Regions from separate parts of the Lysobacter sp. CCNWLW3 genome, predicted to be linked through region 1. Evidence: predicted binding sites of a transcription regulator. Region 1 holds the regulator's gene; each other region holds the start of a gene.
The links. Region 1 encodes sigma-54, which starts transcription at its own class of promoters, with help from an activator protein. Its sites were predicted from a motif close to TGGCACGNGCNTTGC; they were not measured.

Region 1 (3,969 bases):
ATCACCAGCGCCAGCGGCCGGAACTGGATGATCTTCTCGATGGTTTCCCAGCGCAGGCGCGAGTCCAGCGCATCCAGCCAGGCCAGTTCCTCGCTGCCGAGGATCTGCACCTTGTTGGGATAGATGGCGTTGAGATAGCCGGCCAGGGACGGGCGCCGCGCCACCGTTTCCACCGCCGCGACCACGCGGTCGTCGCCGCGCTGGCCGGCGAGCCAGCGCAGGTCCAGGCGTTCGCGTTGCTGTTCGAACAGTTCCCCGGCGCTGATGCTGGTGGTCATGCGCGCACCCCGCTGCGCAGGGGGCGGCCGCCGAGCAGGTGCCAGCCGAGTTCGTCGACGTCGGCCGCGCGCCGCAGGGCGGCGCGGAAGTCGGGGTCGCCGAAGCTCTCGGCCAGTTCGGCCAGCAGCTGCAGATGCTGTTGCACGTAATGTTCGGGCACGGTCATGGCGAGCACCAGGTCGACTTTTTCGCCGTCGGCGGCGCCGAAGTCTACCGGTTGTTCGAGGCGCAGGAAGGCGCCGCGGCTGTCCTCGAACTGGGCGCTGCGGCCATGCGGGATGGCCACGCCGTGGCCGATGGCGGTGCTGGCCAGGCGCTCGCGGTCGCGCAGGCTGTCGCCGATGGCGCGGATCGCCGACGGCGTGCCGTCGGCCAGCAGACGCGCGGCGGCGTCCAGCACGGCGTCGCGATCGCTGGATTCCTCCAGGATCGCGACCCGTTGCGCGCTCAGCAGTTCATGAAGCGGCATCGTTCAACACAGCGTCGGGAGGCGCCGCATTATCCCCGAACGATCAGCCGAATTCGCCGTTCCGGGCGAGACTTTCTCCGCGGTGATGATCGACGAGCTTGCTCTTGTGCTTCATCAGCAGGCGGTCCAGCTTGTCGGCGAGCAGATCGATGGCCGCGTACATGTCGATGGCGGCGGCGTCGCAGTGGAGGGTGCGGCCGGCGAGGTTCACGGTCGCTTCGGCGCGATGGTCGGGCTTGTCGAGGCTGAGTTGGGTGCGAATGTCGAAAGGCTGTTCGTAATGACGTTGCAGCCGCGCCAGCTTGGTTTCGACGTAGTCACGCAGGGCAGTGGTGACTTCGATCTGCTGGCTGTGGGTTTCGATACGCATCGGAGGCCTCCTTACACGTTCACAGGGAATGCGGCTCCGTAGCCGGAGCCACGAGCCCAGCATCGCACGCTGAGGCTAGGGCGCAAGGGGTGAGCGACACGAAATCTGGCGGCTGGAGTGAAAAGCGTTGATCCGATGAGGGTTTCGCGTGGACTGCGACCAAAGTCGGGTGGGCGGGTGAAAACGAAGTTAATAAAGCGCTGCGAATGTTCCACGCGCGGCGGCGATGCTCCACGCGCGAGGATCCGTTCGAGGGCTGATCCCTTCTCCCGCTTGCGGCGCCCGCAGGGTGTGCAAGGCTGAGAAGGTGCCCGCAGGGCGGATGAGGGCAGCGGGGAATGGGGTGGGCGGGCTAGCTCCCCCAGCCCGGCCTCAAGCCATTCGCACCCGGTCCTGCGACGACGGAATGCTCATCGCCTCGCGGTACTTGGCCACGGTGCGGCGCGCGACCGGCACGCCGGTGGCTTTGAGGGTTTCGGCCAGGCGGGCGTCGGACAGCGGTTTGCGCGGGTTTTCGGCCTCGATCAGGCGCCGGCTCATGGCCTGGATGGCGGTGCTGGAGGCCTCGCCGCCGGCGCCGGTGTCGATGCCGGAGGCGAAGAAGGCGCGCAGCGGCATGGTCCCGCGCGGGGTGCGCGCGTACTTGCGCGAGATCGCGCGCGAGACCGTGGATTCGTGCAGACCGATCTCGTTGGCGACTTCGCGCAGGGTCAGCGGGCGCAGCGCGCTGTCGCCGAATTCCAGGAACGCGGCCTGCTGCTTGAGCAGGCAGCGGGTGACCTTGAGCAGGGTGTCGCCGCGCGCTTCCAGGCTCTTGAGCAGCCAGCGCGCTTCCTGCAGGTGGCCGCGCAGATAGCTGGCGTCGGCCGCGCTGGCATGGCGGATCATGCCCTCGTAGCCGCGGTGGATCGACACCCGCGGACGCATGCCGTCGGCCAGGGCGACCCGCCACAGGCCGTGTTGGCGCCAGATCACCACGTCCGGCGCGACATAGGTATCGGCCGCGATCGCGCCGATCTGCGCGCCCGGGCGCGGGTCCAGCGAGCGCAGCAACTGGACCGCGGTCTCGACCTCGGCGACCTCGAGCTTGAGCTCGCTGGCCAGCCCGGCCACGCCGACCTTGGGCAGGCGCTCCAAAGGCCCGTTGGCCAGGCGGTTGGCGAGCTCGCGCCCGGGCGTGTCGGCCGGTAGCTGGCTCAGCTGCAGGCGCAGGCATTCGCCCAGCGAGCGCGCGCCGACCCCGACCGGGTCGTAGCGCTGGATCTGGTGCAGCACCGTGGTCAGCTCGTCCACGCCGGCGTCGATGGCCGGCCCCAGCGAGGACGCGATCGCGTCCAGCGGCTCGCGCAGGTAGCCGTCGTCGTCGATGGCTTCGATCAGGGACACGCCGATCAGGCGGTCGCGCGCGGTCAGCGGGCTCAGGTGCAGCTGCCACAGCAGGTGGTCGTGCAGGGTGTCGGCGTCGGCGACCTGTTCAGCCATCGGGCCGTCGTCGTCCTGGTCGGAAGGGCCGATGCGCTGGTACCAGGGTTCGCCATCGCTGGCGCCCCAGTCGGCTTCCGGGGGCAGCATGTCGCGGTCTTCACCGGAGGATTCCGGCGCGCTCTCGCGCTCGTCGCCGGCGCTGTTGCCGTCGGCGCCGTTGCTGACGCTGATCGCGGTCTCGGTCCAGTCCAGCAGCGGATTGCTTTCCACCGCGGTGACCAGTTCGGCTTCCAGTTCCACCGCCGACAGTTGCAACAGACGGATGGCCTGACGCAATTGCGGCGTCATCACCAGCTGTTGACCTAGCGAGGCTTGGAGGCGGGGCTTCATGCTCGGTGTCTAACGCGACCTGATAGGGCGGGCGGCCGCACGCGCGTTCCAGTGCTGGCGAAAACGACGCCTGGAACCCTGCGCAATCGAGCTAAGGTTACAGGCGGAAGGTTTCGCCCAGGTACACGCGACGGACGTCGGGATTGGCCAGCAGCGCGTCCGGAGCCCCCTGCGCGAGCACGCCGCCTTCGTTGAGGATATACGCCCGGTCGCAAATGCCCAAGGTCTCGCGCACGTTATGGTCGGTGATCAGCACGCCGATGCCGCGATTCTTGAGGTGGCGCACGATTCGCTGGATCTCGCCGACCGAAATCGGGTCGACGCCGGCGAAGGGTTCGTCCAGCAGCATCAGGCGGGGTTTCGCCGCCAGGGCGCGCGCGATTTCCACGCGGCGCCGCTCGCCGCCGGACAGGCTGGCGCCGATCTGCTCGGCGACGTGGGTCACCTGCAGCTCGTCCATCAGGTTGGCCAGTTCGCGCTCGCGGCCGTTGCGGTCCAGGTCCTCGCGCAGTTCCAGCACCAGGCGCAGGTTGTCGGCCACGCTGAGCTTGCGGAACACCGAGGGTTCCTGCGGCAGGTAGCCGACGCCGTATTTGGCGCGCGCGTACATCGGCTCGCTGGTGATGTCCTTGCCGTCGAGCACGATCTGGCCGGCGTCGGCCGGGACCAGGCCGACGATCATGTAGAAACAGGTGGTCTTGCCGGCGCCGTTGGGGCCGAGCAGGCCGACCACTTCGCCGGCGTCCAGCGTCAGGCCGAAGTCGCGCACCACTTCGCGCGAACGGTAGGCCTTGCGCAGGCCGCGGGCGACCAGCATCAGCGGCCTCCCTTGGCCGGCGTGGCGGGCTTGCCCTTGGGCTGCAGGCGCAGGTTCACGCGGCCGCCGGTGCCGCCGCTCTCGATCTGGCCGGTCTTCATGTTGTAGACGATGCGCTCGCTCTTGATCGTATCGCCGGCCTTGTCGACGTAGGCGTTGCCGGTGAGGATCACGGTGTCCTTGGGCATGTCGTAGTCGACCTTGTTGGCGCGGCCGTTG
Region 2 (3,969 bases), on a different contig from region 1:
TGCTTGGGCGCGAAGCGGTCGGCCCAGGCGGTGATCTGCGGCTCCAGGTTCAAGGCGTGCTGCACGCTGCCGGGCAGGCGGCGCAGCGCGTCGATGAAATCGGCTTCCTGCGCGGCGTCCAGGCGGCCCTGCAGCTTGGCCAGGGTCGCGGTCAGGGTGAACAGCGCCACCAGCTGGGTGGTGAAGGCCTTGGTCGAGGCGACGCCGATCTCGGCGCCGGCGCGGGTGTAGTAGACCAGCTTGCTGGCGCGCGGGATCGCGCTTTCGGGCACGTTGCAGATCGACAGGGTGCGCTCGTGGCCCAGCGACTTGGCGTACTTCAGCGCCTCCATCGTGTCCAGGGTTTCGCCCGACTGCGAGATCGTCACGATCAGCTGCTTCGGGTTGGCGACCGCCTTGCGGTAACGGTATTCGCTGGCGATCTCGACCTGGCAAGGCAGGCCGGCGATGGCTTCGATCCAGTAACGCGCGGTCAGGCCGGCGTAATAGCTGGTGCCGCAGGCCAGGATCTGCACGCCTTCGATATCGCGCAGCACCGGCTCGGCCTCGCGCCCGAACAAGGCCGGCGAGAACGCGCCGTCGTCCATCACCGCCTGGATGGTGTCGGCGATCGCGCGCGGCTGCTCGTGGATCTCCTTCTGCATGAAGTGGCGGTACGGGCCCAGCTCCAGCGAAGCCAGCGAGACGTCCGACATGTGGACGTCGCGTTCGGCCGGCCGGCCGTGTTCGTCGTAGACGCTAACGCCGTCGCGGCGCACGTCGGCGGTGTCGCCTTCCTCGAGGAAGATCACCTTGCGGGTGGCCTGGATGATCGCCGAGACGTCGCTGGCGACGAAGTTCTCGCCCTCGCCCAGGCCGACCAGCAGCGGGCAGCCCATGCGCGCGGCGACCAGACGGTCGGGTTCGCGCTTGCTGACCACGGCGATCGCGTAGGCGCCGATCAACTCGCGCACCGCGCTCTGCACCGCGACCACCAGGTCCATGCCCTGCGACTGGTAATGATGGATCAGATGGGCGATGACCTCGGTGTCGGTCTGCGACTCGAAGGTATAGCCGGCCGCGCGCAGGCGCTCGCGCTGTTCTTCGTGGTTCTCGATGATGCCGTTATGCACCACCGCCAGTTCGCCGAAGCTGATGTGCGGATGGGCATTGGCCTCGGTGACGCCACCGTGCGTGGCCCAGCGGGTGTGGCCGATGCCGAGCGTGGCGTGGAAGCCTTCCGACTGGGCCGCGCCTTCCATTTCGGCGACGCGCCCGGTGCGGCGCACGCGCCGCACCTCGACACCGTCGACCACCGCGATGCCGGCGGAGTCGTAACCGCGGTATTCCAGCCGCTTGAGACCTTCGATCAGGACCGGTACCACATCGCGATCCGCGATCGCGCCGACGATTCCACACATGCTGCGAATGCTCCTGCTGGTGTCCACCTAGTTTAACGGCGTGGCGCGTGCGACACGTCCGGCGGACGCGGTGTCCGTCCGGACGGACACCCGGACACGGCGCGCCAACCAATAAAATCAACAGCTTGCGATTGGCACGGGTTGTGCATTGCTTAACAGCAAAGACCTTCGCCCACCCGCCGAGCCGAACGCCGCATGAGCATCCGCGATACCGCCGCCCAGGACCGCCCCGTCGCTGCCACCTCCTCCAGCGCGAGCAAGCGCCGTCGTCCCTGGCTGCTGGCCGGCGCCGCCGGCGTCGGCACCATCGCCATCGCGGCCTGGCTGCTGTCGGGCTGGAGCGCCGGCGGCCGTTCGGTCGACGCCTCGCGGGTGCGCATCTCCGAGGTCAAGCGCGGCGACCTGGTGCGCGACATCTCCGCCGACGGCCGCGTGATCGCCGCCAACAGCCCCACCCTGTACGCGATCGCCGCGGGCACGGTCAGCCTGAAGGTGGTCGCCGGCGACGTGGTCAAGCAGGGCCAGGCCCTGGCCGAAATCGACAGCCCCGAACTGCGCAGCAAGCTCGCGCAGGAGCAGGCGACCCTGGCCAGCCTGGAAGCCGAAGCCGGCCGCTCCGAGCTCGACGCCCAGCTGGCGCGCTCGAACGCGCGCAAGGCCTACGACCAGGCCCAGATCGAACGCACCGCCGCGATCCGCGACCTCGAACGCCAGCAGCGCGGCTTCGAAGGCGGCGCGGTGGCGCAGGTCGACGTGGCGCGCGCGCAGGACGAGCTCAAGAAGGCCGACATCGGCCTGGCGCATGCGCGCGAGGACGCCGGCCTGCAGGGCCAGGGCGCCGGCCTGGACACGCGCAACAAGCGCCTGCTCGCCGACCGCCAGCGCGCGATCGTGATCGAGACCCAGCGCCAGGTCGACGCGCTGACCCTGCGCGCGCCCTTCGACGGCCAGGTCGGTCAGGTCCAGATCGCGCAGCGCGCCAACGTCGCCGCCAACGCGCCGGTCTTGAGCGTGGTCGATCTGGCCGTGTTCGAAGTCGAGATCAAGGTGCCGGAAAGCTTCGCCCGCGACCTGGGCATCGGCATGCCGGCGCAGATCACCAGCGGCGCCGGCGAGCCTTACGCCGCGCAGGTCTCGGCGGTGTCGCCGGAAGTCGTCAACGGCGAAGTCACCAGCCGCCTGCGCTTCACCGGCAAGCAGCCGCCGGGCCTGCGCCAGAACCAGCGCCTGTCCGCCCGCATCGTGCTCGACACCCGCCGCAACGTGCTGATGGTCGAGCGCGGTCCCTTCCTCGAACAGGCCGGTGGCCGCTTCGCCTACGTGGTCGACGGCGGTCGCGCGGTGCGGCGCCCGATCCAGGCCGGCGCGAGCAGCCTCAGCGCGGTCGAGATCGTCTCGGGCGTGCAGCCGGGCGAGCGCGTGGTGGTGTCCGGCAGCGACCAGTTCGACAACGCAGAAAGCATCCGCCTCTCAGGAGAATGACCATGAAAGCTTCCGACCAGACCCCCGTGCTCAACAACAGCGTGTTCCCGTTCGACCTGCATTGGACCTGCGACGACCTGGCCGGCGCGATGCCGCTGCGCCTGAGCGAGCTGTTCGACTTCGACGCCGCGCGCGCCCAGGCCCAGCCCAGCGCCAACGTCGAAACGCCGATCCACGGCTGGCGTCGCAACGGTTACCTGCGCAACGCCGCGCCGACCTCGTTCCGCGTGCGCTGATTCCTCTTCCACTTCTACACTCAGGACATACCGTCATGCTCGACATGCGCCAGGTCACCAAGGTTTACCGCACCGAACTCGTCGAAACCCACGCGCTGCGCTCGCTGGACCTGCACGTGCGCGAAGGCGAGTTCGTCGCGGTCACCGGCCCGTCGGGCTCGGGCAAGACCACCTTCCTCAATATCGCCGGCCTGCTGGAAACCTTCACCGGCGGCGAGTTCCGGCTCGACGGCGAGGACGTGAGCGGCATGTCCGACGACGCGCGCTCCCGGCTGCGCAACCGCAAGATCGGCTTCATCTTCCAGGGCTTCAACCTGATTCCCGACCTGAACCTGTTCGACAACGTCGACGTGCCCCTGCGCTATCGCGGCATGCCCGGCGCCGAGCGCCGCCAGCGCATCGAGGACGCGCTGAGCCGGGTCGGCCTGGGCTCGCGCATGAAGCACTACCCGGCCGAACTGTCGGGCGGCCAGCAGCAGCGCGCCGCGATCGCGCGCGCCCTGGCCGGCAGCCCGCGCCTGCTGCTGGCCGACGAACCCACCGGCAACCTCGACTCGCAGATGGCGCGCGGCGTGATGGAGCTGCTGGAGGAGATCAACGTGCAGGGCACCACCATCGTCATGGTCACCCACGACCCGGAACTGGCCGCGCGCGCGCAGCGCAACGTGCACATCGTCGACGGCATGGCCACCGATTTCGCGGCCGTGCCCAGCCTGGTGCGCTCGCTGGCCAACGACGACGCCGCCGCAACGACCGCCTGAGGACGCCGCGATGATCGCTAACTCCATGTTCGCCTACTACTTCGATCTGGCGTTGCGCAGCTTCCGCCGCAACAAGATGCTGACCGCGCT
Region 3 (3,969 bases), on a different contig from region 1:
CCGCGATCGCCAGCGCCGCCGCGCCCAGCAGTTGCAGCCGATAGCCCGGCCGCGAGCGCAGGCGCTGCGGCAACAGCGCGGTGAGCCCCACCAGCGCCAGCGCCACGCCGACCAGGGGCAGATAGTTGCGGTGCTCGTAGTACAACTCGACCGGCAAGAAGCTCGACTCCACCGCATGCGCGGCGAGAAAGAAGAACCAGCCCAGGCAGGCGCTGGGCGCCGAGGCCCGCCAGAACCAGGCCGCGACGCTGATCGCGATCAGGGCGACGATCGAGCTGAGCGTGGAGATCGGCGAGAGCAGGCCGGTCGAGGCGGCGAAGTCGTCCGTGTACAGGCCCAGCGCCGGCCCGTATGGCAGCGCGATATGGCCGAGGTAGGCCATCAGCGCGCGCGGTTCGCTCATCAGCCGCTGCGCCAGGCTGAAGTCCCATTCCGAATAGCCGCCGAGCAGCAACTGCGGCGCGAACGCCAGCGAGGCCAGCGCGACCAGCGCCGGCGCGAACAGGAACAGGCCGAAGAACGCCTGCACGGGGCGCGCCGCGGCGCCGTCGCGCTTGAAGCAGGTCCACTCGATCGCCGCGCAGATCAGCGGCGCCACCGCCGCGTTCTGCTTGCTGAGCAGGCCCAGCAGCACCAGTAGCGGGAAGGTCAGGAACAGCTTCGAGCGCGCGGGCCGCAGTTGGCCCGCGGCGATTTCCTGGCGCGCGACCAGGTAGACCAGCACCGCCGCCAGCACCAGCAAGGTGCTCAGCTGCGCCATGCGTTGCACCGAATACAGCACGGTGCTGACTTGCAGCGGGTGCAGCAGCCACAGGCCGCTGGCGATCGTCGCCAGCAGCGGCGCCTGCGCGCTCAGGCGCGGATCCAACGCCAGCAGGCGGCGCAGCAGTTGCCATACCAACAGGCCGCACAGCAGGTGGACGACGAGGTTGCCGAGCTTGAACGAGAACGGCTCGAATCCGCCCAGGGTGGAGGTCAGGGCGAAGCTGGCCATCGCGACCGGCCGCCCCGCCAGCGGCGAACCGCGGCCGAGCACCGCCTCGGCGAAGCTTGCCTGGCCGGCCAGCCAACGCTGGATCACCGGGAAGGTAACGCCGTCGTCGAGCAGGAAGGGGCCGCTCAATCCGCGCCAGTAGATAGCTGCCGCGGCCAGCACCAGCAGGGTCAGACCGATCGCGGCCAGGCGCGCGTAAGCGACATCGGTCGGTGCCGGGACGGCGGAAGCGGGCGGTGCGGAGGAAGCGTCGAATCGCATGATCGGCGGCACCGAGGTAGCCGACCCGCCGCCGCAAGGCGCGTAGTGGGCGTGGTGTGGACGGGGTTCGTGTAGCGGCGAGGCGATCCTGCGTCATCGCCTTTCGCGCTGTCCAGCGTCGGGCCGCGAATGCGCAAACCCGGCCTCAAACGCGCCGACGGCCGCATTGCGCGGCCGTCGGGTGCTGCCGATGCTGGAGCGAGCTCTTAGCCGCGGCACTCGGCCGGCAGCTGCGAGTCGTTGTCCTGACCGCTGGCGGTGCAGGTCCACTCGATGCGGCCGCTGTTCTGGGTGCTTTCCGGATCCAGTTCGAAGGTGGTGACCGGGCCGCCAGTGCTGCGCGTCACCGAACGCACGGTGCCGCCGGGCTGGACCACCACCGAAGCACAGTAATCACTGCCGGTGAAGGTGAAGCCGGTGCTGGTCGCGGTGATGTTGTCCAAGCCTTCGGCGGAGTGCGCGGTTTCGGACACCGCGAGCTTAGCGGCCGCGGAAATGTGCAGGCACTCGGCATTCTTGGTGCGGATCGAATAGTCCTGGTAGGCCGGCAGCGCGATGGCGATCAGAATGCCCAGGATGGCGATCACGATCATGAGTTCGATGAGGGTGAAGCCCTCGGCGTGACGCTTGTTCATGGACCCTCTCCAGTGAGCTCGATTCGGGTCGGCACCGTCGGAGTTGCGTTCCGCAGCGGCATCGATCCCCCCCCTGAATCAGTACTTGAGCAAGGAGCATGCCAAGTCCGCGCTTGTGACGGCGGTCATATTTGTGACGCCATTCAGCTCGCTGCCCCAGGCTGCCGTCGGGATCGCAGCGCCTGCAGCGTCGGCATATGACGCTGCCTGGCAACTTCCTGCGGCCGCTCGTCGCGGACGAACGGAAAGCGGCCGCGGCGCGTGCCTATGGGGCCGGGCCGGCAGCGGTTTCGGTCGCGCTTCGCGCCGCGCTGCGGCGACGCCGGTCGTCTATCGCCTTGCGCAGTTCGCGCAGGTATTTCTGGCCGATCCCATCGTAGGGCCGGGTCTGCGCCTTCAGGCTGGCATAGGTGCGTTCGGCCTCCGCCAGCTTGCCGTTCTGCACGTATAGACGGACCAGCATTTCGCCGACCGCGAAATCGGCGCCCGGCTGCCAGGCCAGCGCGGCCTGAGTCTCGGCTTGCTGCCATCGACGCGCGCGCGCATAGAACTCGGCCGCGATCGCCCGGGTCACCCACTTGGAACGCAGGTGCTCGGGCTGCGCGTGGGCGGCGTCGAGCAACTTTTCGGTGGTCTGCGCCATGTCCAGCAGACTGACCTCGCCGCAGCCCTTGCCGGCGATCTTCGCCATCTGCATCAGCGTTTGCGACTCGAAGATCGTCAGCTGCGGCTGCGCGTCGGAGAGAGCGCGTTGGAGCAGGGCGCGATCGGCCTTGCCGTCGCGCAGGCACTGGGTGGTGATCAGGTTGAGGTTGGCCATCAGACGGTTGCGCGGCGTCGGGCTCTTGGCCAGCTGCGTCAACAGACGTTCGCTTTCGTCGTACTTGCCGCCCAGCAAGGCCAGGGTCGACAGGTCCAGATGGGCGCGCATCGAATCCGGATGGAACTTCAGCGCTTGCATCACGATGGTGTCGTAATGGCGCCAGACCAGGGCGCGGCCGAGCGTGGCGAAGGCCAGCACCGCGGCCAGGCCGGCGACCGCGAGCAGGGCCAGCCGATTCGGGCCGGGTGCCGGTTCGGCGCGACGCGGCGCCAGTGCGCCCAGGCCCGCGACCGCCAGCAGGATGCCGATCGAGGGCAGGTAGTTGCGATGCTCGTAGTACATCTCGATCGGCAGGAAGCTCGACTCCACGCCATGCGCGACCAGGAAGAAGAACCAGCCGGCGAACAGGCTGGGCGCGCGCTTGCGCAGCGCGATCGCGGCCAGGCTGATCGCGGCCAGCAGCAACAGCGCCAGCAGCGTCGAAGGCGGCGACAGCAGGCCGGTCGAAGTCGCGAAGTCGTCGGTGTACAGGCCCATGCGCGGCGCATACGGCAGCAGCAGGGTGCCGAGATAGTCGGCCAAGACGCGGGCCTGGGTCAGCAGGCGCTCGGCCAGGCTGAAATCCCACTCGGCGTAGCCGTCGAGCAGACGCTCCGGCGCGAGGGTCAGCAGGGCGACGGCACCGGCCATGGGCAGGACCAGGAACAGGCCGAAGAACGCGAGCACGGGCTTGGGGCGCGGGCGGCCGAAGTAGGCCAGTTCCAACACCAGACACAAAGCGGGTGCGACCGCGCCGTTCTGCTTGCTGAGCAGCGCGGTCAGCATCAGCAACGGGCACAGCAGGAACAGCCATGCGATCGCGGCGCGGCCGCGGCCGTCGGCTAGCTGCCGACGCGCATGCAGATAGGCCCACAGCGAAGCGAGCACGAACAGCGTGCTGAGCTGGGCCATGCGTTGCACCGCATAGAGCACGGTGCTGGCGTGCAGCGGGTGCAGCAGCCACAGCGCGGCCAGCAGCCCGGCGATCAGGTCGGCGTGCGGGGCCAGGCGTCCGTCGCGGGCGAGCGCGCGGCGCAGCACCTGCCAGCCGAACAGGCCGCAGATCAGGTGGACGATGAGATTGCCCAGCTTGTAGGAGAACGGCGTGTCGCCGCCCAGCCAGCCGCTGAGCATGAAGCTGAGCATCGAGACCGGCCGTGCGTACAGCCAGGAGGCGTTACCCGGCACCACTTCCTGCCAGGAGGCCTTGCCGGCCA

Region 2: a site for sigma-54 is predicted at 1,533-1,547, ahead of V1318_RS16915 (HlyD family efflux transporter periplasmic adaptor subunit). Genes of this name have one in related genera too.
Region 3: a site for sigma-54 is predicted at 1,980-1,994, ahead of V1318_RS07210 (prepilin-type N-terminal cleavage/methylation domain-containing protein). Genes of this name have one in related genera too.

The regions. Positions count from the first base shown of each region.
Region 1 is NZ_JBAHWA010000012.1:21,592-25,560, reverse strand. It holds gene hprK (HPr(Ser) kinase/phosphatase) at 1-278, opposite strand, end outside; gene V1318_RS16430 (PTS sugar transporter subunit IIA) at 275-748, opposite strand; gene raiA (ribosome-associated translation inhibitor RaiA) at 792-1,118, opposite strand; gene V1318_RS16420 (RNA polymerase factor sigma-54) at 1,491-2,933, opposite strand; gene lptB (LPS export ABC transporter ATP-binding protein) at 3,031-3,750, opposite strand; gene lptA (lipopolysaccharide transport periplasmic protein LptA) at 3,750-3,969, opposite strand, start outside.
Region 2 is NZ_JBAHWA010000013.1:23,508-27,476, reverse strand. It holds gene glmS (glutamine--fructose-6-phosphate transaminase (isomerizing)) at 1-1,400, opposite strand, end outside; gene V1318_RS16915 (HlyD family efflux transporter periplasmic adaptor subunit) at 1,596-2,882, shown strand; gene V1318_RS16910 (hypothetical protein) at 2,885-3,118, shown strand; gene V1318_RS16905 (ABC transporter ATP-binding protein) at 3,154-3,879, shown strand; gene V1318_RS16900 (ABC transporter permease) at 3,905-3,969, shown strand, end outside.
Region 3 is NZ_JBAHWA010000002.1:430,801-434,769, forward strand. It holds gene V1318_RS07205 (hypothetical protein) at 1-1,255, opposite strand, end outside; gene V1318_RS07210 (prepilin-type N-terminal cleavage/methylation domain-containing protein) at 1,462-1,890, opposite strand; gene V1318_RS07215 (hypothetical protein) at 2,156-3,969, opposite strand, start outside.